One region of the Fictibacillus nanhaiensis genome, then DNA from elsewhere that is predicted to be linked to it. Evidence: riboswitches for the same ligand, from Rfam matches in the RefSeq annotation. Region 1 holds a riboswitch; each other region holds the start of a gene.
The links. A riboswitch is a leader RNA that binds a small molecule or an ion and turns the genes downstream of it on or off. The one in region 1 is predicted to bind cyclic di-GMP.
Positions count from the first base shown of each region.

Region 2: it holds a riboswitch for cyclic di-GMP, as region 1 does, so the genes downstream of both, ACFS5O_RS05485 (hypothetical protein) here and ACFS5O_RS17020 (GGDEF domain-containing protein) in region 1, are expected to answer to the same signal.
Region 3: it holds a riboswitch for cyclic di-GMP, as region 1 does, so the genes downstream of both, ACFS5O_RS05635 (anti-repressor SinI family protein) here and ACFS5O_RS17020 (GGDEF domain-containing protein) in region 1, are expected to answer to the same signal.

Region 1 is NZ_JBHUPF010000006.1:2,620,050-2,627,917, reverse strand. It holds gene ACFS5O_RS17055 (MDR family MFS transporter) at 1-808, opposite strand, end outside; gene ACFS5O_RS17050 (MarR family winged helix-turn-helix transcriptional regulator) at 879-1,262, opposite strand; gene ACFS5O_RS17045 (N-acetylmuramoyl-L-alanine amidase) at 1,588-2,244, shown strand; gene ACFS5O_RS17040 (STAS domain-containing protein) at 2,431-3,264, shown strand; gene ACFS5O_RS17035 (hypothetical protein) at 3,361-3,567, shown strand; gene ACFS5O_RS17030 (YhjD family protein) at 3,584-3,943, shown strand; gene ACFS5O_RS17025 (serine/threonine protein kinase) at 4,049-4,702, shown strand; cyclic di-GMP riboswitch class I at 4,781-4,869, shown strand; gene ACFS5O_RS17020 (GGDEF domain-containing protein) at 5,061-6,011, shown strand; gene ACFS5O_RS17015 (GGDEF domain-containing protein) at 6,076-7,149, shown strand; gene addB (helicase-exonuclease AddAB subunit AddB) at 7,351-7,868, shown strand, end outside.
Region 2 is NZ_JBHUPF010000006.1:344,259-352,126, reverse strand. It holds gene ACFS5O_RS05515 (vWA domain-containing protein) at 1-549, opposite strand, end outside; gene ACFS5O_RS05510 (ATP-binding protein) at 615-1,499, opposite strand; gene ACFS5O_RS05505 (HAAS domain-containing protein) at 1,675-2,445, opposite strand; gene ACFS5O_RS05500 (PadR family transcriptional regulator) at 2,442-2,774, opposite strand; gene ACFS5O_RS05495 (hypothetical protein) at 2,913-3,089, opposite strand; gene ACFS5O_RS05490 (YdcF family protein) at 3,105-3,839, opposite strand; gene ACFS5O_RS05485 (hypothetical protein) at 3,932-4,423, opposite strand; cyclic di-GMP riboswitch class II at 4,458-4,540, opposite strand; gene panF (sodium/pantothenate symporter) at 4,729-6,168, opposite strand; gene ACFS5O_RS05475 (YhdT family protein) at 6,165-6,458, opposite strand; gene ACFS5O_RS05470 (spore coat protein) at 6,641-7,273, opposite strand; gene ACFS5O_RS05465 (transposase) at 7,609-7,868, shown strand, end outside.
Region 3 is NZ_JBHUPF010000006.1:365,399-373,266, reverse strand. It holds gene ACFS5O_RS05645 (hypothetical protein) at 1-78, opposite strand, end outside; gene ACFS5O_RS05640 (NAD(P)H-dependent flavin oxidoreductase) at 375-1,349, opposite strand; cyclic di-GMP riboswitch class I at 1,559-1,645, shown strand; gene ACFS5O_RS05635 (anti-repressor SinI family protein) at 1,675-1,809, shown strand; gene ACFS5O_RS05630 (helix-turn-helix domain-containing protein) at 1,908-2,228, shown strand; gene ACFS5O_RS05625 (STAS domain-containing protein) at 2,421-3,464, shown strand; gene ACFS5O_RS05620 (hypothetical protein) at 4,228-4,530, shown strand; gene ACFS5O_RS05615 (C40 family peptidase) at 4,598-5,251, opposite strand; gene ACFS5O_RS05610 (DUF6843 domain-containing protein) at 5,424-6,293, opposite strand; gene ACFS5O_RS05605 (ABC transporter ATP-binding protein) at 6,395-7,108, opposite strand; gene ACFS5O_RS05600 (ABC transporter permease) at 7,105-7,868, opposite strand, start outside.

The DNA of each region.
Region 1 (7,868 bases):
TGTTAGAAACGGTGAACACTTTATTTTTGAACATATCAAGTGGAAGTACGGGGCTCGAAACACGTTTTTCAGTTGCAACAAATAAAAAGAAAGCTACGATCGTTACCGTGAAAAGGCCGATGATCTCTGGAGAAACCCAATCATATTGATTTCCTGCCCATGTGAATGAAAGAAGGAGAGGAACCATGGTTAACGTTAGTAACAGAGAACCCGTGTAATCAATGGATTCTTTCTCTTTTCTTTGTACAGAAGGAAATAAAAAGGATATAGCAGCAAAAGCGACAAGACCAAAAGGAAGAAAGATCCAGAATACCCAGTGCCAATGAAAGTGATCGACGATGTATCCTCCTAAAGTTGGGCCAAACACACTTGCTAAGCCGAAAACACTGCTCATGATCCCTTGCCATCTACCGCGTTCTCGTGGTGGAAATAGATCACCGACTGCTGTGAAAGCCGTCGACATGATCATACCGCCTCCAAAGCCTTGAACCCCTCTAAATAAGACGAGTTCAAGGATGCTTCCTGATATACCGCATAAAAGTGAACCTGCTGTAAATACACCGATCCCCAATAAGATAAATGGCTTTCTTCCATAAATGTCTGATAGTTTTCCAACTAATATGGCTGTAATGCTTGAAGTGAGCATGAAAATCGTAAAAACCCAGCTATAGTATTCGATTCCTCCAAGATCAGCAATGATTTTTGGTAAAGACGTACCAACGATGGTTTGGTTTAACGCTGCAAAAAGCATAGCAGACATGATAGAAAGCATAATAATTACTTTTCGCCGCATTTCTAGATGTTCCATGCATCACCCTCCTATTCATGTTGTAAATATTTCACAATGTGAATTATTATTGAAAAGGAAAACTGCTTCACTAATCAAGCAGTTTTATTGAAGAATCTATCATTCGCTTTATGTCTTCATCTGTTAATGCAGCAAATTTTTTTTCCAGGTAGTTATTCTTAATGTTATCCATTTTTCGTGCGATTTCTCTACCATCATCAGTAATTTCCAAATAGACGATCCGACGGTCTGAATCTGATCGTACACGCTGAATGTAATTCTTGCCAACAAGCCGATCAGTAACCGCAGTAATATGACTTGAGGATACTTTTAATTCGTTTGCAATTTCTGATGCCATTAAAGGACTTTGGATAAACAAAGTCTGAAGAACAGCAAACTCATTGCTTGGAATATAATCTGAGTATACTTCGTTTAAACCTTTTCTTAACGTACGAAAAAGTCTGCGTAAACTCATTTCCAATTCACGTTCTAAATCATTTCTTAATGGGGTTTGTTCTCTATTTTCCATTTTAACACCCTTGCTTTTTGTTTCTTCTTCTACTAGTATATGATAATTTATATTTAATAAGAAAGAAAGCAAAAGGTTTGGGGAGACACGGATTATGAAAAATTCAACATTATTTTTTGTGTTATTAGGTTTTGGATTTTTAATCGGAGCAGCTTATTGGGTTTGGGCGATCACAACACAATCACAACCAGGGGGAATGTAAAAAGGGCCGTAATGGCTCTTTTTTTGTTTTATCATACACTTCTAAATTAAATAAATGGGAGGTGTATGAATGAAAGAAAAATACCAGATCACCAATCAATTTATAAAAAAAGAATGGAAGCAACGGCCAGGAGGTAATCGTAGACCACGCTTTGCGGTCGCCCACGATACCGGAAACCCCAACTCGACGGCGCAACAAAACTATGATTATTTTAACAGCAGGCATCTAGAAGCATCTGCGCACGTCTTCATAGATGATAAGCAAATATTAGAGGTTATTCCATTAGATGAAAAAGCATGGCACGTTCGATCCGATGTATCAGATGCCAATGAATGGGGAATCGGAGTAGAGTTGTGTTATGGGCCATCTATTGATTTTAATAAAGCTTATAGCCGTTATGTATGGTTTTTTGCGTATTTATGTGAGATGTACCAATGGGATCCTGCCCGGAACATAAAAGGTCACTTTCAACTAGACCCAAAAAGAAGAACAGATCCTTTAAATTGTTTTCATCAATATGGTAAGACATTTCCATTCTTTATTGAAGATGTTAAATATGAGTTAAAAAAGTTTGTTGTTAATCAAAAGGAATTTAACGAGCAAGTAACTGGAGAAGGAAAGCTTTATAAAGTGCAGATAGGAGCGTTCTCATCTAGGGAAAATGCAGAGAAACTTTCTCGAAAAGCTAAAGCTGCAGGATTTGCTGTTCATATTGATTTCTCATAATCCTAGGATTTTTCGTCTTTATTGTTCCTTTAAACAACTGACTCTCATTTCGGGTTTTACCACTTACTCCTTGTCAGGAGAGAACAAACCCATTTTTTCATGAAATAGGTTTTAAGTACACAAGTTAATGGTAAATAAAGTGGAGGTATGCCATATTTTTGTGTACATAGGGGGAAATAACTAAAAATGGAGCATCAATTGAGGGAATTAGGTAAAAAGATCATTGAACATAAGTATGATCTATCAAAGAAAATTGATGAGGTGCGTTTATCGCTTGGTGAGCAACCAGTGGAACTTTCAGAATTCGTGCTGAACCTAAGGGGAGAACTATTTTCATATTTTGGACAAGCACTTTATGAAGATAAAAAAACTTCACAAGATCATTTTATCAAATGGGGAAGAAAAAATGGTGAGCTGGCTGTTCAACACGAAGTTCCTCTAGACAAAGCATTAAGTAGTACGAGATACTATCGAATGGTGCTATGGGATTTTATTCGTAACGAAGTCAACAATGAGAAATTTACCGTTCAAACTGTTATGAAAGCTGCATCAATCATCGACCCTTTATTGGATGAAACAGTCCATGCTTTTAGTGTGGCATATGTTGAAAATAATAATCGTGTACTCGGATTGGCTCGAGAGGCAATTGAAGAACTATCTGTACCTGTTGTAAGACTGACAAGAGCGGTTGCGGTTCTTCCGCTTGTAGGTACGATTGATACGCATCGCTCTAAATTGATCATGGAAACTTCTCTTCAAAAATGCATGGAATTACAGATTGAACATCTTTTTATCGATCTATCTGGTGTAGCAGTGATTGATACGATGGTGGCTCATAATTTATTTAAGGTGATCAATTCACTCAAGCTTTTAGGTGTAAATGTAACCTTAAGCGGTATGCGACCTGAGCTTGCTCAGACGGTTGTTTCGCTAGGAATCAGTTTTGACGGATTTTCTATTGCTGGAAACTTGTATCAGGAGCTTGAGGCTATGGGGATTCGACCTCAAAACAGTAAATAATCTATGAATGCTTACCTTCTTAAAAAAGGGTAGGTATTTTTTTCTAGTATAAAAAGAACGTTTGTTCGCATATAATATAAAAAAGGAGGTTGCTTCATGACTAACTTATTAATGAGATGTATAGAAGAACGAGTTGGAATAGAAATGATCTACCTCTCACAAAAAGGTGACATCTCGCACCGTATTGTCATTCCATACTCATTTGACGGTCATATCATCAAAGGATATTGTTCAACAAGAAAACAGATTCGAAGTTTTCACATAAGAAATATATTATCTGTTCATTCACGTTTGTCTTCATAAGATTGGAGGGTTTGTCGTGCAATATGGAAGCGAAGAAGAGCGTTCGCTTATTGAAAAATTTGTGATGTATCCGATTTTACTTACTGTGTTTAATCGTGATCTGCAGATTATTAACGGCTCTCCTTTTAAATTGAAACAGCCATACAGAGCGCTAGTAGAACAAATTATGAATCAAATCAGCAAAGATCTATATGATGTTAGAATCGAATTAAGAAAACGAAGAATTAAAGTGATGGATGCACAACGTGAAGATGATGTTACTGAATATGAGATCTTTATTAGAGGTTATCGTGAAATTATGAGATTTCCAAACATTCATCTGAAGAATAAAGCCGAGACACTTATGCTTTCTTATCTAAAAGTAAACCTTGAATAATGGATAAAGCGTTCAAGTTTCATTTTTTATAACAACTGTATACAATGAACGTATAGCAGAATCATAAGTTGATGATAAGGATTAGAAATTGAATTGAGGAACGTTATGGAACACTTTATCCGGCTAGCCAGACAATTGAACGATGAGATCTTGATTGAAAGTCGTAGCCCTTTTGATCCGGTTTGCCCTGTGAATACCCCACATCCTTGGAAGATGCTCGGCTGTGGAAACTATGCAGCCGTTTTTTCACATCCTGATCATCCTGAATATGTAGTAAAGATCTACGGCAGGGATGAGCATGGTCTAGTAGAAGAAAAGAAAGTATATGATCGATTAGGCAAACATCCAGGATTTTCTGTTTGCTATCATTCGGAACAGCGTTTTTTAATCTTAAAACGCATTGAAGGCATGACTCTATTTGACTGTGTGCATAAAGGGGTAAAAATCCATGAGAGTGTAATCTACGATATTGATGAAGCAGTCAGGCATGCGAGAGACAAAGGGTTGTTTCCGAATGATGTGCATGGGAAAAATGTGATGATATCTAATAATAGAGGAATTATTGTGGACGTTTCTGATTTTAGTCGATACGAAACGTGCAGAAAATGGAAAGATCTTCGAAAGGCTTATTTCACCATTTACAAAAAAACTCTCTTTCATTTTCCGATTAAGATACCTTATTTTGTTTTGAACGGAGTAAGGATAGGGTATAGGTACTATAGGAAGTTAAAAATATCCAAAAAAAAAGGTAGTAAATAATAGGTCTAATGACTCATTAAAATGATTGGCACAAACTACCTAAGTAGGATATAATAACTATAAATCAATAGAAACCTTTGTTATTAAGGGCAAACCAGTTGAAAAGCTGGGACGCAAAGCTATGGGCCTAAAGTATGTTGAACATGCAATGGTAGCCGGTTGCCAAAGGGAAACGGACTCTTGTTTAGACACAACCGTTTCTATGAAGCTTTTTCGATTGTGTGAAAGAGGATTGATCACACGTTAGTAATGAAGCAGTCATAGAGAGTATAGTGTCTCGAACATCAATAGAAGCCATTCCCTTTATTAGGTGATGGCTTTTTGTATGTAATTTTTGAGGAATTTGAGGGGTTGTAGAATGGAAAACTTCCAACTAGACTTACGCGCACTCAAAAAAAACTTGTTGCCAGAATTTATGAAGTCTATTCCTGCTATGATACATACACACAAAGAGCATCTACGAAAAAATGAAGACTTTCATACGTTTCTAAACGGGTTTGTTGAGCAATACGAAAAGATATTAGAGAAATTTTTACGGGCAATCGTGCATGCTGTGTTTCTAGAAGAAGAACGATTTGAGTCTTTTTTAAAGCAAGGAGAACAAAAAGCGTTTCGATCAGGCATTCATTTTTTAAGACATCAACGAATTCCTCATCAAGCATTAGCATGTTTTACAACGAGTATCAGTGAATCTGTTTTACTTGAAGTAAAAAAAGCAACAAAAAATGAACCGTTAGTGATACAGTTGTTTATGTTAGATCGTTGGAACCGAATATCTCACCGAGCTGTAACCGGCTTCTTAAGTGGTTTCTCCTCTCAACAATTCAAAGATCTTAAGGAGATTAGCATTCGGGATCCACTAACGAATCTGTATAATCGCAGATACTTTTATGATTGCTTAGAAAAAGAACTCAAAAAAGCGCACAGCTTAAAACTTCCTCTTACACTTGTCATGTTTGATATCAATAACTTTAAATTGATTAATGACGAGCTAGGACACCACGCGGGTGATGAAATCCTTCAGCAGATTGCAGAACTTTCTAAACGGTTAAAATTGTTCTCTGGATTTAGATTTGGAGGAGATGAATTTGTTTTTCTTTTGCCAGGGATAACAGAAGATGAAGCATACATCCTAATTGAAAAGTTAGAGAGTCAGCTCATCGTATGGAATGAATCCATTTCATTAGCATATGGCACAATAGAATTACTTGCAGATGCATGTGAGAACATAGATTATTACCTTCAACTTGTAGATGAGCGAATGTATACCAATAAAAGATCAAGAAGTGAGAATAAATCATTCATTTGAACAATATGAAACAAGGGCCTTTCTGTGTTTCACAGATCGTATTATGCAAAGGAAGATGACTCGCATGAAAGATTCATTTACGATTACTGAGCACCGTTCTGAAACGATATCTTCTTTATTACGGTGGTTCTTTTTAGTACTTTGTTTACCTGTTTTTTATTATCCACCTATTTCGAGCGTGCTTAAATTCGAAACAGATACATTTCCGATCCTCTTCCTAATAGGGATCGTATATATGACCTCCACGCAAATTGTTTTACATCGAATGCCTGAAACGTCACTGTATTACCGCGTTTTTACTAGAGGTGGAATTATTTTTGATTGCCTCGCTTATGCGTGGTTGATGCAGCTAACTGGCGGAGCTGACAGCCCGTTTGTTTCTGTAGGATATTTAATCGTTATTCATGCCGCTCTATATTGGAGGTTAAGAGGCGCCCTTATAGTAGGAACAGCGAGTTTTATCATCCTTACTTACTTTTTCATAAGAGATAGTGGGTACATGAACACTCTTTCTTCTTTTGAATTTTTCATGAAAAGCATCTTCTTATGGTTGATCGCTTTTTATGGAGGAGTGATCGCTTCTAAAGAACGACAATATTATTTTGAGAAGAATATGTATCAGCTTCAATCTGAACAAGACTATTTGACGGGTTTATTGAATCACCGGAAATTTCAAGAAGACGTCTTAGAAAAAACAAAACAAGGTAAGCCTTTTACACTTGTGTTATGTGATATTGATCGATTTAAAAAGTTCAACGATCTTCACGGTCATCTGATAGGTGATGAAGTGCTTAAGCTTGTTGGAGCTACGTTTAAACGTTTTATCTCTCTAAAAGAAGGAGAAAGTTATCGATATGGAGGAGAAGAGTTTGCCTGGATTCTCCATACGACATGCCGTACAGAAGTAAAAAATACGATCGAAAAAATCAATAAACATTTAGAGACCTATCCTTATATGTCAAGTGATGGAGCGTTACCTGTCACACTTAGCTACGGGATTGCGAGTTATGTAGAAGGTGAAAAGCCTTCACAGATTATCCAAAGAGCTGATGTATTATTATATGAAGCAAAAGCAGCAGGAAGAAATGCATGTGAACTGGATATCGTCAGAGAACAGGAAAATCAGCTAACGATGTAGCGGTTTTCCTTTTTCTTTTCTATATGGTATCTATCATGTAGGTAAGGTGTAACTTTTATTCGAGAATGCTCCGTTTTCAATATCTATCCTATAACTACCAGGGAGAAGTGCTTGTTTTTCAGGGGAGGAGCCTTTGATGTCCTAATAGATTATGAGATAATAGAGTTAGAATTCAAGTGCGGAACAGGGGATGAACAAAAAATGAGTTTGCAATTTATTTTGGGACGATCCGGCAGCGGAAAGTCCCACTCTGTATTTAAGGAGATTCAAAAAGAACTTACAGAATGTCCTTCAGGCAATCCGATCATCTATCTTGTACCCGATCAGATGACTTTTCAATCGGAGTATAAGCTAGCTTCAACACCTGGTCTTTCCGGAATGATGCGTGCACAAGTGTTTAGTTTCTCAAGGCTTGCTTGGCGTATTCTTGGTGAGACTGGTGGTCTGACAAGAATGCACATCAGTTCTACCGGAATAAGAATGATGCTGCGAAAAATTGTTGAGCATAAAAAAGAGGACCTTAAAATCTTCCGAAAAGCTTCAGAACAAAGCGGTTTTTACGAGCTGCTCGAGTTAATGACTACAGAACTTAAACGGTATTGTGTTTCTGCAGACGACCTTTCGTGGAATGCCGAAACACTGCTTTCTCTTGGACAAAAAGAAAATAACAAAAAAGTGCTTAAGGACAAACTATCAGATCTGAGTGTCCTTTCAAGTGC
Region 2 (7,868 bases), 2.3 Mb from region 1:
TTCTTGGTAGAGTTTCTGCGTTTCTTGTGGCACGGCAACAAACCGTTTGTTCGCTAAAAGGATGATATGGCAAAAAAGCGCATCGAGCGTACGCTTTTGTTGAATATGTTTTCGGTACTCACGGTTGTAGTGTACCTGGAACGTTTCTTTTCGAAGCTTAAAAGCATGCTTCATCCCGGGTCGGTCGTTCACACAGATCTGCTCTAACCGATAGTCTTCTGCAAAAAGAAGGACTTGTTTAAGAAATTCTCGGTGAGGATGGGGTTTTAGCTGCTTCAAAGTGTCCCAGATTACGTGGTCTTCCGTGTGAAACTGAGTTCCATAGCTGCGCAAATAAACATCCGATTTCCAGCCTTCCAGCTGAATATCGCGCGGGTATGGGTTCCAGAACTGGCTAACGTGAGTGATACCGCTGCTTCGCTCGAGGTACGAATGGTACGAGAACGAAACGTCCATTTTATCCACTTTTGAGAGTGAGCGGGAAAGATCGATCAGTTGCATGTGAACAAAAGAATCGATCTTCGTATCCGCAAATACTAGGAATTTCATCTAGGGAAAACCTCCAAAATCGTCGTGGGAAATAAATTGTGTGGGGTCTGACCCCATTTCCCAGCTTACGCGAACAGGGTTGCGGCTACGTTGGCAACGAGGGCGCGTTCGCGCGCATCTTCAAGCTTATCTGCGATGGCGCGCTGAATGGCACGCTTCGCCGGCAGGTAAACGGAGAGATCTGCCGCATCTAGCAACGCACGGATGGATGCTGCATCTTCAGACAGATGACCCGCTTTCGCTTGACCGATCAGATCAGACGACAGCTGAACAAACTTGGATAGTACCTCTTCGTCTTTTTGCTGAGATTGATTTTTGAGCATTTCTTTTAACGTATCACCTTGGATGTAAGGCACTTCAATAACAACAAAACGGTTCTTTAACGCCTCGTTTAAAGGTACCGTCCCGATGTACCCTTCGTTGATCGCTGCTATAACATTGAAACCAGGCTGTGCTTTTACCACTTCACCTGTGAACGGGTTGGCGATCGTACGGCGATAATCAAGCATTCCGTTAAGAATCGGCAGTGTTTCTGGTTTTGCGATGTTGATCTCATCGATATAGAGAAAATGGCCGTTTGCCGCAGCTCTTGTAACTGGCCCAGGAATGAACTCGATCTCTTGTTTACCCTCGCTATAACTTAACGTCTTATGACCAAGAAGCGCTTCAGCATCAAGATCGACCGAGGCGTTGACTTGATGCAAAGGTTGTCCGAACACGTTTGAAAGAAGCTCTGCAAGCTTTGTCTTTCCTGAACCCGTCGGTCCTTTCAACAATACATTTTTTCCGAGAGCAAGTGCGATTACCGCATCCTCAATCAATGCTGCGTCAGGCGCTGTATATCCCTGCTCCCCAATTAATTCTTTATATTCATTTGGTAGATTTTCTAATCGTTTAGCTGCATCTTGCTGCAGCTTTTCTTTTATTTCAATCGGAAGTTGGAGATTCATATCAAATTTCCTTTCTCTATCAGTGATCTTTTACTAAAAATCAATCACCTTATCTATCAACAGTATTTCCACTTATTTGCTGTGTAAAGCCTTACACAATGTAACATTGTAAGCTTTTTCAGTGCAAGTACGTTGTTTGGTAACCATATTTTACTCAGAAGAAAGAACCGATCATTTAGATTCGGTTCTCTTTTTTCGCTTTTTTAAACGTATACACGTTATAGATAATCAGCGTTACAAACAATGCACTTATTGTTAAAATGGCTTTCGTTTCTTTGTCAAATGAAGTGAGACTGATTAAAAATTCTGGTAGAAAAATCATGGCTGGAATGACGATTGTGAACCAGGTTTTACTCCATAAAGCGATTCCTATAAAGATGGCGATAGCAAGGAGCGCCGCGATAATGTTTCCTGTCGCTCCAAGCTTTATAACAACGGAAGTTTTATACATATCGTTTGCAAACATAAGACCTAAAAAGAACAAAATCGGTAAAATTCCTAAGATCAATGTGGTGATGATCGTTTTTGTTTTTGAAAGTTTCGTGCTCGCTAAGAATTTGAACATTCTTAAATAGAAAAGTACAAGGATGATACAAACCGCCGGATAACCGATCACTTGAAGCAACGTGTACTGAACGCCTCCTCTTATCGAATCGCCTAGCAAAACATAGGCGAAAACACCGAGAACGATGATCGGCAAGTAAGAAAGCCATTTAAAATCAAATGACATTTCACTTGAAAGCTGCTCCATATATGCTTTTGGCGAATGGCCGATGATGTGAGAGACAGATTTTCCGCGCTTTTCCGCTTCGATCAGATGATCTTCCAACTCTTCTACGATCTCTTTTACCTCTTCGTCTTTTTTTCCACTCGAAAATAAATAGAGTCTAAGATTATCTAAGAAATCCTGACTTTCAGCTGTTAACGTATGTTTTTGCGCATTCATTCTCCGCTTCCTCTCTTTTGTAAAATGTGCTCGACCGAATGACTTAGTTGATTCCATCTTTCAATAAATGCTTGAAGTTCTTCCTCACCTTTAGGGGTAAGCGAATAATATTTCCGTCTTGGTCCCGCCGTTGATTTCTTCAACGTCGTGGTAACGAGCTTCTCTTTTTGCATGCGTATGAGCAAAGGATAGATCGTTCCTTCACTCGTCTGTTGAAAGCCGTATGATTCCAGCTTTTCGGCTAACTCATAGCCATAAACTTCACCTTCATTGATGATGGCTAAAAGACAGCCGTCGAGAATTCCTTTTAACATCTGAGTGTTCGACATGTGGCTACACCTCATTTTCACTATCTTGTATTACAAGGGTTATAGATAAAAAAGAATGTCTTGCATAACAAGATATACCATTAGTATATGTGTCACTAACTTGTAATGCAAGGTATTTGTGTTAATTTGTTCCAAAAATTATTTTTCCTTATTCATGAGCTCCACCACATGTGGTTTCGGCTCCCAACAATTAAACTGATAGTCTGGTTTCGTCTCATATCCAAGACGCACGCAGTGATAGCGCATCCCTTGATTCGTTTTTTCAGGCTTGAAATTGATACACGTCGCACAACAATGATACTTATTTTTGTTCATGAAAGCCGCCCTCCTCTATCTGTCAGTAAAATAACTTTTAATGATCGCCATATATTCTCTAACGTGAGCTTGTGGAACAGAAGAAATTCTCAACGGCGAGCCAAGCCCTTCTGCTTCAATACCAACCCGCTTAGCGATCATCTTTGTTCGAAAAAGGTGGAAATCACTCGTTACAATGAGCAGCTGGTCGTCTGGTTGAATCATCTTTTTGGTATATAAAAGATTTTCGTATGTACTCGTTGCTTTTTCCTCAATCTGAATGGAATCTGCTTCAATCCCATTTTCGACGAGATAGTTTTTCATTATAGATCCTTCACTCGTCGTTTTACCAAATCCAAGACCACCGCTGACAATGAACGTAACATCTGGATGTTTTTTTGCATAGGTGAGCGCTTGATCTAGCCGACCTTTTAGAACGGCACCCGGACGATTATTCTTCGTTCCTCCACCAAGTACGAGGATCGAATCTATCTTGGAAGAAACCTTCTCAGGGTCTGTGTTAGCAGATGTAAGAATAAGAGTTTCTAGCGTTGCTGCAAAAAGGATGGTTACGATTAATACGGTCAGCGTCGTTTTTTTGTACGTGTTAAATAGTTTCATAGCTGAGTTGTAGCGGAAAAAAAGGACAAGAAAAAGAGCACCTAACAAGAAAAAAACCGCAAGTCCCATATCCATGTTAGTCGTTTGGATAAGCATGGCCGTTGCATATACAGCAAAGAGGATCCCGAGCGTTAAGAATAGTTTTTTCATAGTGTTATCTCCGTTCATAGATTTTCTATATTCTAGGATATCAGAAAAAGGAAAAGAGCGGAGAATGAAGATTCCGCTCTTTGTAAAAGTTATTATTTTTTGTTTATGTCAGACTCTTGTATTTCTTTTTGAATGGCTGAAGAGATGTCGGCCTTTTTTTGCTCAGAAGAACGTGTTGCATCAGTGTTCATGTTCTCTGTTTTTTTATTAACGGCTTCGTTCTTTCTTTTCGTAATCTCTGCTAATTCTTGTTTATAGTGATTTTCAAGTTCTTTTTTCTTGTCTTGAATGATCTTTTCTTTGTTAGAATCCAAATCTTTCTTGGCATCCGCAACGATTCCTTTTACTGCTACGTTCACATTTTTGAGCAAGTCATTCTTCTCTTTGTTTAACTCACTCTCGATCTCAAATTGATACGTAAATTCCATAATCTTATTATATAAGTCGTTTGCAAGATTCGGATTTGCCGCATACGCAGATGTCGTACCTACACCAAGTGCAAACGTTGTCGCTAAAACAATTTTCGGCCATTTCTTAGCTGTCTTTTTCTTCGTGCTGAATTTTTCTTTACGTGAAATTTCCATGTTAAATACCCCTTCCTTTATCTAGAGAACAAATAAAGAAAGCGGTCGGTTGCGCTACTAGCTTCAGTTATTCCAAGCGCCCACATACAGAATAACCTTCACAGCCCCACACTTATCTAATTATATTCTGATATAAAATTAACACCGGTCACATTCACTGTAAATGGGTAATTAGTAAGATATTACTATAAATTGTTTTTTCAGTATTTTATTGTAGAAAGGTAATGAGGATGTAGCGGAAAGAAACATGGAATGAAAGAAATAAATGAAAGAAGCCAATGTCCACTGTGCGTGGACATTGGCTTCTAGAATGTATTTGTATGGGGTCTGACACCCTTTGTGAAACTCCCCACAATGTAAGCAATCAAGGAAAGCACGATCGGAAGCACTACCGTGTGCATGCCCCAAAGATTAGGGTAATTAAGATGCAAGAACATATAAGATCCTACCCCTACGATTAAAGAGGCGATCGCTCCGTTCGCGTTTCCTCTTTTCCAATATAGCCCTAACACAATTGGCCATATGAACGCTGCTTCTAATCCTCCGAACGCGAACAGATTCAGCCAAATAAGTAAGTCAGGCGGGTTGATCGCCATAGCGAATACGCTCAGTCCGACAACCGCTGTTATCCCAAAGCTCAACTTTTTTACAAATTGCTCCTCGGCATCTGGTTTAATGTAGTTGATGTACACATCTTTTATGATCGCAGAACTTACGAGTAAGAGCACCGAATCTACCGTTGACATGACAGCAGCTAAAGGCGCTGCCAACACGATACCGGCTAACCACCCTGGCAACACTTCGAGTGCTAAAAGCGGCATGACTTTATCCGGGACTTCTATTCCCGGTAGCACCACTCTTCCGAACACACCCGCTAGATGCATACCCAGCATGATGAAACCTACAACGAACGTTCCGATGATCATCGCTCGATGCATCGCCTTTGCATTTCGATAGCTCATCGCTCTTACCGAAATTTGCGGCAAGCCTACAACTCCAACACCAACTAATATCCAAAACGATGATACGTAAAGAGGTGTTAGCGATTGATCCGAGCCATAAGGCGTGATTAAGTTCGGATTCTCCGCTCTTAATTCACCCATGATGTTTTCAATTCCACCGCCCGCGAGAATCGTACCGGCCAATATGATGACTGTTCCGATTACCATTACAACTCCTTGTATCGCATCAGTAATTACAACGGCTCGGAAACCGCCTGCAATCACGTACACGAGCACAGAGCCAGAGAAAATGAAAAGTGCTGTTGTGTAGGAAACACCGGTAAACGATTCGATCAACCGTCCACCGCCCACCCATTGAGCGGCCATTGCAGAGAATAGGAAAACAACAATACTCAGTGCTGATAGAATAACGACCCACTTGCTCTCATAACGTGCTTTTAGAAAATCAATCAATGTAACGGCGTTGATCTTTCTTGCAACGATTGCAAACTTTTTACCAAGTACCGCAAGTGTGAAATACCCAGTAACGAGTTGCGCCATTGCGAGCAGCACCCAACCTAGACCTAATTGATAGGCTGCACCAGGTCCACCAATAAAACTCGACGCACTTCCGTATGTTGCGACCATTGTCATCGCAAGCACAAAACCTCCGAGTTCTCTGCCTGCTAAAAAGTAATCTTGTAAAAACGACGGTCCGCTTTTAATGTGCCGAGATGTATAGATACCTACTAAAAAAACGGAGATCAAAAAGAAAGCTAAAGGAAGAATCACATCCCAATTCATCGGACATCTCCCTCCCCATCCTCGTTCGTTTCATCAAGGTCAAACGGAACCTCTTTGAAGAAAAACTTCACCATGATCCAAACTAAAATGGTGAAAACAACAAATCCCATCATACAGCTATAAAAAAACCATGCTGGAAATCCAAGTATGTATGTGTATTCTTTAATAGGACGTCCGCCTAGGCCGTAAGCGAACGCATACCACCAGATAAAGTTCAAAATGGCAAGCACGGTACCCATGACAGCTTCTCTATTCGATACTCGATACCGCCAGTCTGTTCCCTTTTTCATTTCCTTAACCCCCTGGAGTTTCAGTACAAAATATAAGTCCACTCATAACTATGGCAAATTCGTTTCTTGTTGTCGAGTCCTTTCAACTTTATGAAATTTTCTATTTCTTCTCATGATATCCCTGTTTTAACCTGTGTAAAAGTAAAAACGAGCACCTTTATAGGTACTCGTTTAAGTCATTTTTATTGAAGAGGTGGTTGTGTTGATGGAGCGTATGCACCGAGCATGCTCGTCATATCTTGTTGGTTCAGTTGAGGTACTTGATAATAATGGTTCTTATTCTGCCAGATCGATAATTCATAGGCCATCTCGATCCAGTTTGGAATCCCATCTGCTAATACTCGTCTAAGCACTGGATTTGTAACTTCGAGTGTCGCCATTCCTCTTAGCGAAGCATTCGATTTTAATGTTCCTAGAATTAGAGATGATACAGATTGATCGTTTAATTCTGTAACGCTTTGAATAGGTTTAACCGGTTGAGCAGGCTTCAAGCCATATACAAAATCATTATCTTGAGCCATCTTGTAAGATTCTGTACGCATTGCTGGATCTTTTCCTGTCTGAAAAGCTTGAACACACGCGTTATATTCTTTTGTAATGTGCTGATAATGACGATTGAGCATCGTTTTAAGCTCAGGGTCCTGGACATGCCCTTTACAAAGTGTATATAAGTTTAAAGTTCCTACAATGCCGCTTAACATCTCATGAACATCAAACATCTCATGTCCGCCATGGTTCATCTGGGCTAACACTTGACCAGTCTGCATGTTTAGATGGTTAAATTCAGGATTGGTGTTCCCTGATTGAGGATTCATGTTTTGTTGATTTGAATCTTGATTCATCATACATACCTCCGATTTATAAAATACGGGGTTATTGTATGTAGAAAGGAATACTCTATTCTCTTTTTTTAATAATTTCCGAGGAAATATGATAGAAACTCTAAAGAAGAGACGAAGTTCGACATTTTTTAAGAGGGGCTATTCGCGAAAAAGGTGACTTTCTGAAAAGAAAAGTTTCGAACCGTTTGCATTTCAAAACTGCTTTAGGGTTTTACTTGAAAACAGCAGGGGAAATAATTTTTTTGGGGTCAGTCCCCATTTCCCAGATTCAGGTTCAACCCTTATAATAAAGATACGATTGAAAGGAGGTGAAAATCATTCCTAGATCCCCTCGCATTTGGTATCCGGATGCTGTTTATCACGTGACTACTCGCGGAAATCGCAGGGAACCTCTTTTTTATTCCCACTTGGATTTCCACCGCTATTTAAAGATTCTTAGCCACTGTGTTAAAAAGCACGAAGTCGAGCTCTTCTCGTATTGCCTCATGACCAACCACACTCACTTACAAATATTGTGCAGCAAGTCCCCACCTGGAGATTTCATGAAAGAATTAAATGAAACGTACGC
Region 3 (7,868 bases), 2.3 Mb from region 1:
ATCAGTCGGTTCAGAAAATCCATAATCATGTATTAAATAGCTAAAACTTTCTTCCGTAATAGATGAGAATAAATTCATGGTAACACCTCCATTATTAATACCTTTTCCTACATGAATTGTACTGTAAGTAATTCCTTACAGTTTACACGTTTTCTTTATATAAAGATATTACTTATTACTTTCTCCCTTGCTTCTGCCTTGTCCTCTTTTATTTGATGAATTATCTGTAATTGTTAGGGGTCAGACCCGGGTCTGACCCCTAACAATTACAAAACTTTAAAATTTGTCCAATTCAGAAAGACAAAATTAAAATCCCCCTAAACTATGTTTATTCACAGTAGTTTTGGGGGATTTAGTTCTAAAGGACTATTAATTTACGGAATTATACTAATAGCTTCCTTTGCACGTAAAGCTTGTTGATATTCAGTTTTTAAGTTATCTACTACTTCCTTAACAGTAGAAATTTTCTTCACACTCCCTACACCTTGACCAGCTGACCAGATATCTTTCCATGCTTTTGCTTTTGATTCAGAGAAAGAAAGATCGATAGAATCTTTTTTCATCAGGTTCTCTATATCAAACCCTGCTTTTTTTAGAGATGGTAACAGATAATTTCCTTTTATTCCACTAATTGCATCAGTATAAACAAGATCCTCTAAAGTAGATTCTATCAACATCTGGCGGTACTCATCACTTGCTGATGATTCTTGGGTAGCTATGAATCGTGTTCCCATATACACGAGGTCAGCTCCAAGAATTTTAGCAGCGAGAATCTCTTCACCTGAGGAGATTGATCCAGCAAGAATTGTTATTCCATCCCAGAATTCCTTCACAGCTTTTAAGAAAGCAAAAGGATTTAGTGTACCACCATGTCCTCCTGCACCGCTGCAAACTAGAATTAAACCGTCTATGCCTGTCTTCGCAGCCTTTCGAGCATGGTCTAGGGAGATCACGTCAGAAAATACAAGTCCTCCGTAACCATGTACAATTTTAGCTACATCACTAGGATTACCTAGAGAAGTAATTACTACAGGGGGCTCATATTTTTTAATCAACTTCATATCTTCATCGAATCTTTTATTTGTTCGATGAACGATTAAGTTAACGCCCCACGGAGCTATTTTAGCCCCAGGATTATTTTGTTTAAACGTTTCTAACTCATTTAAAATATGCTTCATCCAATTTTCTAGCAGATCGGAGGTTCTGGCATTCAATAATGGAAATGTACCTATTATTCCGTTCTTACAACTTTCAATCACCATATCAGGGCTCGACACAAGGAACATTGGTGCATTAATTACTGGTAAACTGAGTTGATTCGACAAATTCATTGGCAATTTTGTAGACAATTTATTCATCCTTTCAGCATTAAAAATTAGATTTTTGGTATTTAATTAAGATTAATTTCAACACGACCCGCGTCATTCCTCTAAATAATTTTATAGGGGTCGTTATCCATTTCCATAAATTACATTTATGTTACAGTCATTTTCTGACAACATTTTCTATTTAGCTTGTATATAATCAATTTGAGTTAGGGAATATGACCTAATTATCCTTCAGACAAGGGCAAACATCTTCGAAAGAAGTGGGCGCAAAGCCACGGGTCTAAGGCTTGATAAGCTATGATCGCCGGGTTACCTGGACATCACTTACTTTCTGGAGGGATTCTTAGTGGAAAAGTTGGATCACGAATGGATTGAATTAATTAAGGAAGCAAGAGATCAGGGTTTTACTAGAGAAGAAATTATTCGTTTTTTACAAAATCCCCAATTAGCTTTCGAACAATATCAATTGCAAAGAAATTAATTCATTGAAATAGTAAACAAGTCACAGAATTTATTTACTTACCTCATACAGAAAGATATAATAAAGGCAAATTATTTCTTAAATGGGGATTGCAAATGATGATTGGTGAACGAGTAAAAAAATATCGTACCGAAAAAGGCCTCTCCATTACAGCGTTGGCTGATAAAGCAGGGGTAGCAAAATCGTATATTAGCGCATTAGAGCGGAGTATACAACAAAATCCTTCAATTCAACTTCTTGAAAAAATTGCAGATGTTTTAAATATCTCTGTAGATTTATTAATAAAGCCAGAGGTTGAAACCGAAAATTTAGACCAAGAATGGGCAGATTTAGTCAAAGAAGCCATGGGTTCTGGTGTAAGCAAAGAGCAATTTAAAGAGTTTCTTGAATTTAACAAATGGAAAAACAAACAAAATTAACCACTTGATTTCATCAAGTGGTTTTTACTTTGTTTTATGGTCTAGATGAGAATTTTTTTGTGTCTTCGTGGGCTGGACATAATGAGGGTTTTGTATTTGTGTGGAGTCTGACCCCACACAAATGTTTAATGTTGATTGAATTAGGGTAAGGGAATTTGTTGTCTACTATTTTTTGTTTATGGAGGATTATACATGAAGCAGTCGCCAAACGAACTAATGGATTCTCAAAAAAGTGTAGATGTGAATGGTTCTTCTTTTCATTGGGACACAGCAAAAGGTATATTTCAATTTGAAGGCGAAGATGTAATGTTGTTTTGGATTGATTCAGCATTTAAGGTGTTCCTTGAATCCATTGAAGAGATTACAGGAGAAGGAACAGCAGACCTCGTTTTTGAAACAGCTGGGTATCGGACAGGGTTAATTGTTAGTGATTTTTACATAAGAACGATCAAAGATATTGAAATTTCCGCTGAATCACTGCCTAACATTTATGCATCAGCTGGTTGGGGTAAAACATACATAGAGCTTGATGTAGAGAAAAAAGAAGCAATCATTACGATTACAAACAGTTGGGAAACGAAAGTTAAAAAAGCTCAGAACAGCGAACGCATGGGGCGCTTCTTACCTGGTCATTGGGCTGGTGTGTTCACCGGACTCTTTCAAACCAACATGTGGTATAAGGTCTTAGAAAACGAATCCGACCCTCATACGCTAAAGTTAGCAATCTCAGAGTCACATATAACACCAAAAGATAACATTCGCGATCTCGTTCATCGGGAAGAACAGCATGAGATTATGAAGCTAGAAGCTATGGTTGAAGACCGGACAAGAGAGTTAACTGATCTCATTCGAGAGATATCCTCTCCCATCATCCCAGTAACCGATCATATCGTAGTTATCCCTTTAATCGGTAAATACAATGAGCTACGTTCAAACGATATGTTAGAGCATACTCTTACTTCCCTTCCTCAGCACCGCGCTAAATTTGTGATCCTTGATCTAACAGGAATCAAGTCTATCGATACGGAAATGGTGGGGATGTTGAACAAGCTTGTTTCTTCCGCCCGATTGTTCGGTATGGAAACATTGTTGGTCGGAATCTCACCTGAATTGAGTATGGAAATTACAAAACACCAATATTCTCTCGGAGAAAGTACATATTTCAGAAACCTAAAGCACGCCATTCACTTTGCTTTTGCAAAGGAAGGTATGCTTATACAAGAACCAACGAAGTAAAAAGATCCACGCTGCAGTTGCCGCGTGGATCTTTTTACATTTTATTTGGTTGTTCTAGTGTACTTCTGGAATGTACAGTATGAAGGAATTTGTATTTGTATGGGGTCAGACCCCATTTTCTTAAAATCTCAACGTTCGTCTAAGCAACTTGTCTGTCTCTACATATGATATACAGAAACCGAAACCAATGGGAAGTCGGTATCAATTTGTGAGGTGAAACGAATAATGTGTAACAAGTGTGGAAACTACGACCACTGCAAACATGAAAAGCACGAGAAGCATGAAAAAGTTGAGAAGTGTTATAAGAAAGTAGAATGGGTTTGTGAAGAATCTTCTTCATCATCCTCTTCCTCTTCTTCCTCTTCTTCATCATCATCTTCTTCATCTTCTTCTTCTAGCTACGAAGTGTTGAAGTGCAAGAAGTACAAAAAAGCTAAGAGAAAGCAACATCATCGCTGTTGCGATCCTTGGGCAAGAATCTTGTTCTAGGATAAGAATTAGAAAAGAAGTGCGAACCCTCGTTTGCACTTCTTTTCTTTTTTACTCCCCATTGAATCATAAAATCATTTCCTAATAAAACATCCCTAAATATTTATTAGACTATAGCCGATAAAGAACAAGAGACTGTTAATTTTCACTCATGGTGAAAAACCTGGTAGCGCTACATTTTTAATTAGTGTAATTAAAGCTCTGAATAAACACAGACTTACTACCCGATAAAAAATTTACTATACTAACTTACTTTTAACACGGAGGTTTTCAAATGAACGATCAAGTTGGCGTTAAGTTTACATATTATCGCATGGGAACGACCATCTCTATAATGACTGACTTTGAAAACATGAAAGATTTATTAGATAAAGGTCTAGAACAAGTAGCCCTTAATTGTATAGCAGAAGTTTACAGATCAATAGAACTTGATTTAACCAAACTATCTCAACCCTATCCTGCAACTCAATTTTGTTTCTTTTCAGAGTTAAGTTACCATTCAGATCAGTCCATTACTGAAAAGAATCGAATAAATGTGATCAACACGAGAAGCGCAAAGAAAGAACTAGTCTACTAATAGTTAACAAAAAGAGGAATGACCGCTACATATGCGATGTCATTCCTCTTCTTCATTAAATAAATAATTATAGACGTTTTGTTCCTAAGTAACGCGGCTTCCAGTATGTGTTATTCATATCTGAAATCGTCACTCCTGTTGAAGATCCAGCGTGAATGAACTTTCCATTACCAACATAGATACCCATGTGTGAAGCTCCGGAATCAGTCGTTGAGAAGAACACTAGATCTCCTACAGCTTGAGTGGATACGCGATATCCAGTTTGGTTCCACATTTCTTTTACCGTACGCGGCAAAACGATATTATGTGAGTTTTTGAAAACATAGTTGATGTACCCTGAACAGTCAAACCCAGCGGTAGTTGTTCCACCCCACTTGTACGGCGTCCCTTGAAAACGTTTGGCATAGTCTACTAGATACGTGTTATTAACATTATAGACTCCTAGTTTGTTAAACGTACTGCGGCCAGCAATACCATCAGCGGTTAAACCTTTTGCACGCTGAAAGCTTATTACTGCACTCTTTGTATATGATCCGAAATAAGTCGTTGTTGAACCACTATATGTAAAATAACCTTTATCTCGCAATATTGTTTGAAGTGTTTTCACATCTGAATGCGTCATTGTTGGACGAAGTGTTTGATCTCCTATATTTGCAAACGCCTGTAGTGGCGACAATAATAAACTAGCACCTAAAACTGATGTAACTATCCATTTTTTCATTATTTATCCCAAACTCCTTTGATTTTCCAAGTAATCTATTATTATCCTACAATAAATAATAGGACTTGTGTTTTACGCTTCCGTTACGGAAAATAGGAATTTGGTCTCCTTGTAAAATCATGTCGAATTTAGTATAGTGCTAAAATAATAATTTTAGAGTATAGGTTATTCATTAATATCCAAAATCTCCAAATCCTTCTCTTTGTAAAATTTCTTCAACACCAATGCTATGATCCTCTAAATATTGACTACCATAAGTAGAAAAATGGTCTGTACATTCAGAATTGATAACCGTAAAAGAATGAAAAAAAAATTCTCTATTATCATTGGAAATAGATCCTGAACTGCCTATATGAATACACTTTTCCTTAATCTTTTCTTTACGTCCCTCATCATCTATATAAAAGTATTTATTATTAAATGTACCTTCTGGTTCTGGTAAAGCTGTTAGGCCATAACCCTGATCATTTATTTTTATAATATTGTAGTCTCCCACTTTGTCTGGTTGTTGCTCATCTTTAATGTCGTATACTACAGTCACTTTACCTTCATAACCAGCTGGAATGAGGTAATATTCGTTTGTTTTCTTTTCTATCAACTCTTTGATGTAAAGCGATGAATACAATGCAAGTACAGTTATTCCAATCATTAAGGTACTATTCACTATCATTCGTTTCCAATTAAAGTTTTGTTTTTTTACCTTTTGCCATTCTTCAGCTAAGAAGAAAAGAGCAGCACAAATAATCGCAAAGAAATAAAATTCTTTTATGATGAAATAGGACATAAAAGCAAAGAAAATATAAAAAATGCCTGACAACAAGAAATGAAATCTTTTAATTTTATTCGTTAACACATCTATCAGAAAAGATACGGGTATGCCATACAAAAAGTTACCAACTAGCGCAAATATATAAAAGATAATCAAACCTAATGAACCTTCAGTGGTACCAGACTCATAGGATAAATATAAACCTAATACGATGGTAAAGAAAAAGGACGCCAAAAGAGCTGACTTCAATTTTCTCAACAAGTGTTTATTCATAACTTAACCTCCTTGTGAATGTTTTCACATAAATTCTATCACTTTAGTACTGGCAATGGAATATTCAGGATAAAAAAGAAGCCTGCTAACGTCAGCAGACTTCATCCAACAATCTCTCCAAGCGTTTCAGCAAAGTTTTCCGATTGTGCAACCGAACCGAACTGTCGCACTTTTTGTTTTGACCCGTAAAACAGTAGCTCTCCTTCTTTAAGTATTAAAAAAGAAGTACATAATGTTTCGAGCTCTTGCGCGTCATGACTGGAATAAAGAATCGTCTTTCCTTCTCTACCCAGCTGACGTAAATCGTTCACAATCTCTTGTTTTGCGGATATATCAATTCCGACGGTCGGTTCATCCAAAATCAGAAGATCCGGGTCATGAAGCATCGCGATCAAGATGTTTAGCTTTCTCTGGTTACCACCGGACAGATGCTTCACCTTTTTATCAAGATGCTCAGCAAGTCGCCACTCCTCGCAGCGCTGCATCCATCTTTCTTCTGACGATCCTCTCGCTAACTTCGCAAAAAATCGTAAGTTTTCGCGAGTTGTCAGCTCATGATAGACGGCAATTTCTTGCGGTACGTAACCGATTTTCCGTCGTATCTTCTTTTGTTCTTTCCTTACATCGAGCCCATCGATCTGAACCGACCCGCCAGAACTTTTCATAAGGGTTGCAAGAATTTTCAAAAGTGTTGATTTACCTGCACCGTTCGGGCCAACAACGCCGACGGTTTCTCCTTTTTCAATAAAGAAGTTCATTTCTTTTAGTACTTCTTTTCTACCAAACCTCTTTTTCAAATTCTCTGCTGCAATCAAGCGCTGTCACCTGCCTTTAAGGTTGAAAGTACGAATAATATAAAACTTAGACCCGCAAATATAAAGGGAATCATAAGCGTTTCTTGATTGAAAGTTGATACGATCCAATATTGGGGCGTCCACTCTGCAGCACGTTGTAAAAAGCTTGATAGCTCATCGCTCGGGAAGAAGGTTCCACTTAGAAGCGATGTGCACAATACAACGAAGAGTGTGATCGCTTGCCATGTGCGGTTGCTGTGCACGAAATAGGCAAACAAGAGAGATAAAGCATTTAGGAATAGAACATAGCTGATCAAACTCAATATTGTGGCCACGTTCAACGTTAACGCTTCTCTCCACCAGCCAAACCCGATCAATAGGATGAGGATGAATAACTGTAAAAGTAAAACGCCCAGTGCGTTTCCGAACCAGTATACTGAGAATCGGCCAGTCGCATATGGTACTCTGGACCGCATACCGGAATCACGGTCTTTAATCGGCCAGCTGTTATATAAAAAACTAAATAACATGAGAAGTACGAGCATCCCTGGAACATAAATTGACGCTGCACTGTTATTCGCCTCTACCGAAGATTCCCTCGTTACGCCTACTTTATAGTCAATTGTCATAAGTGGCTTCGGTTCCCAATGCTTATCGCTAAAGGCCCAAGCATCTTTCCAGACTGTCGCTTGCTCCTTAGCATCTAGCTTCTCGCTTTTTCCGTATGTTTTTAACACCGTATTGGCGCCGTACGAATTACTCGATAACCGCTTCACTTCAC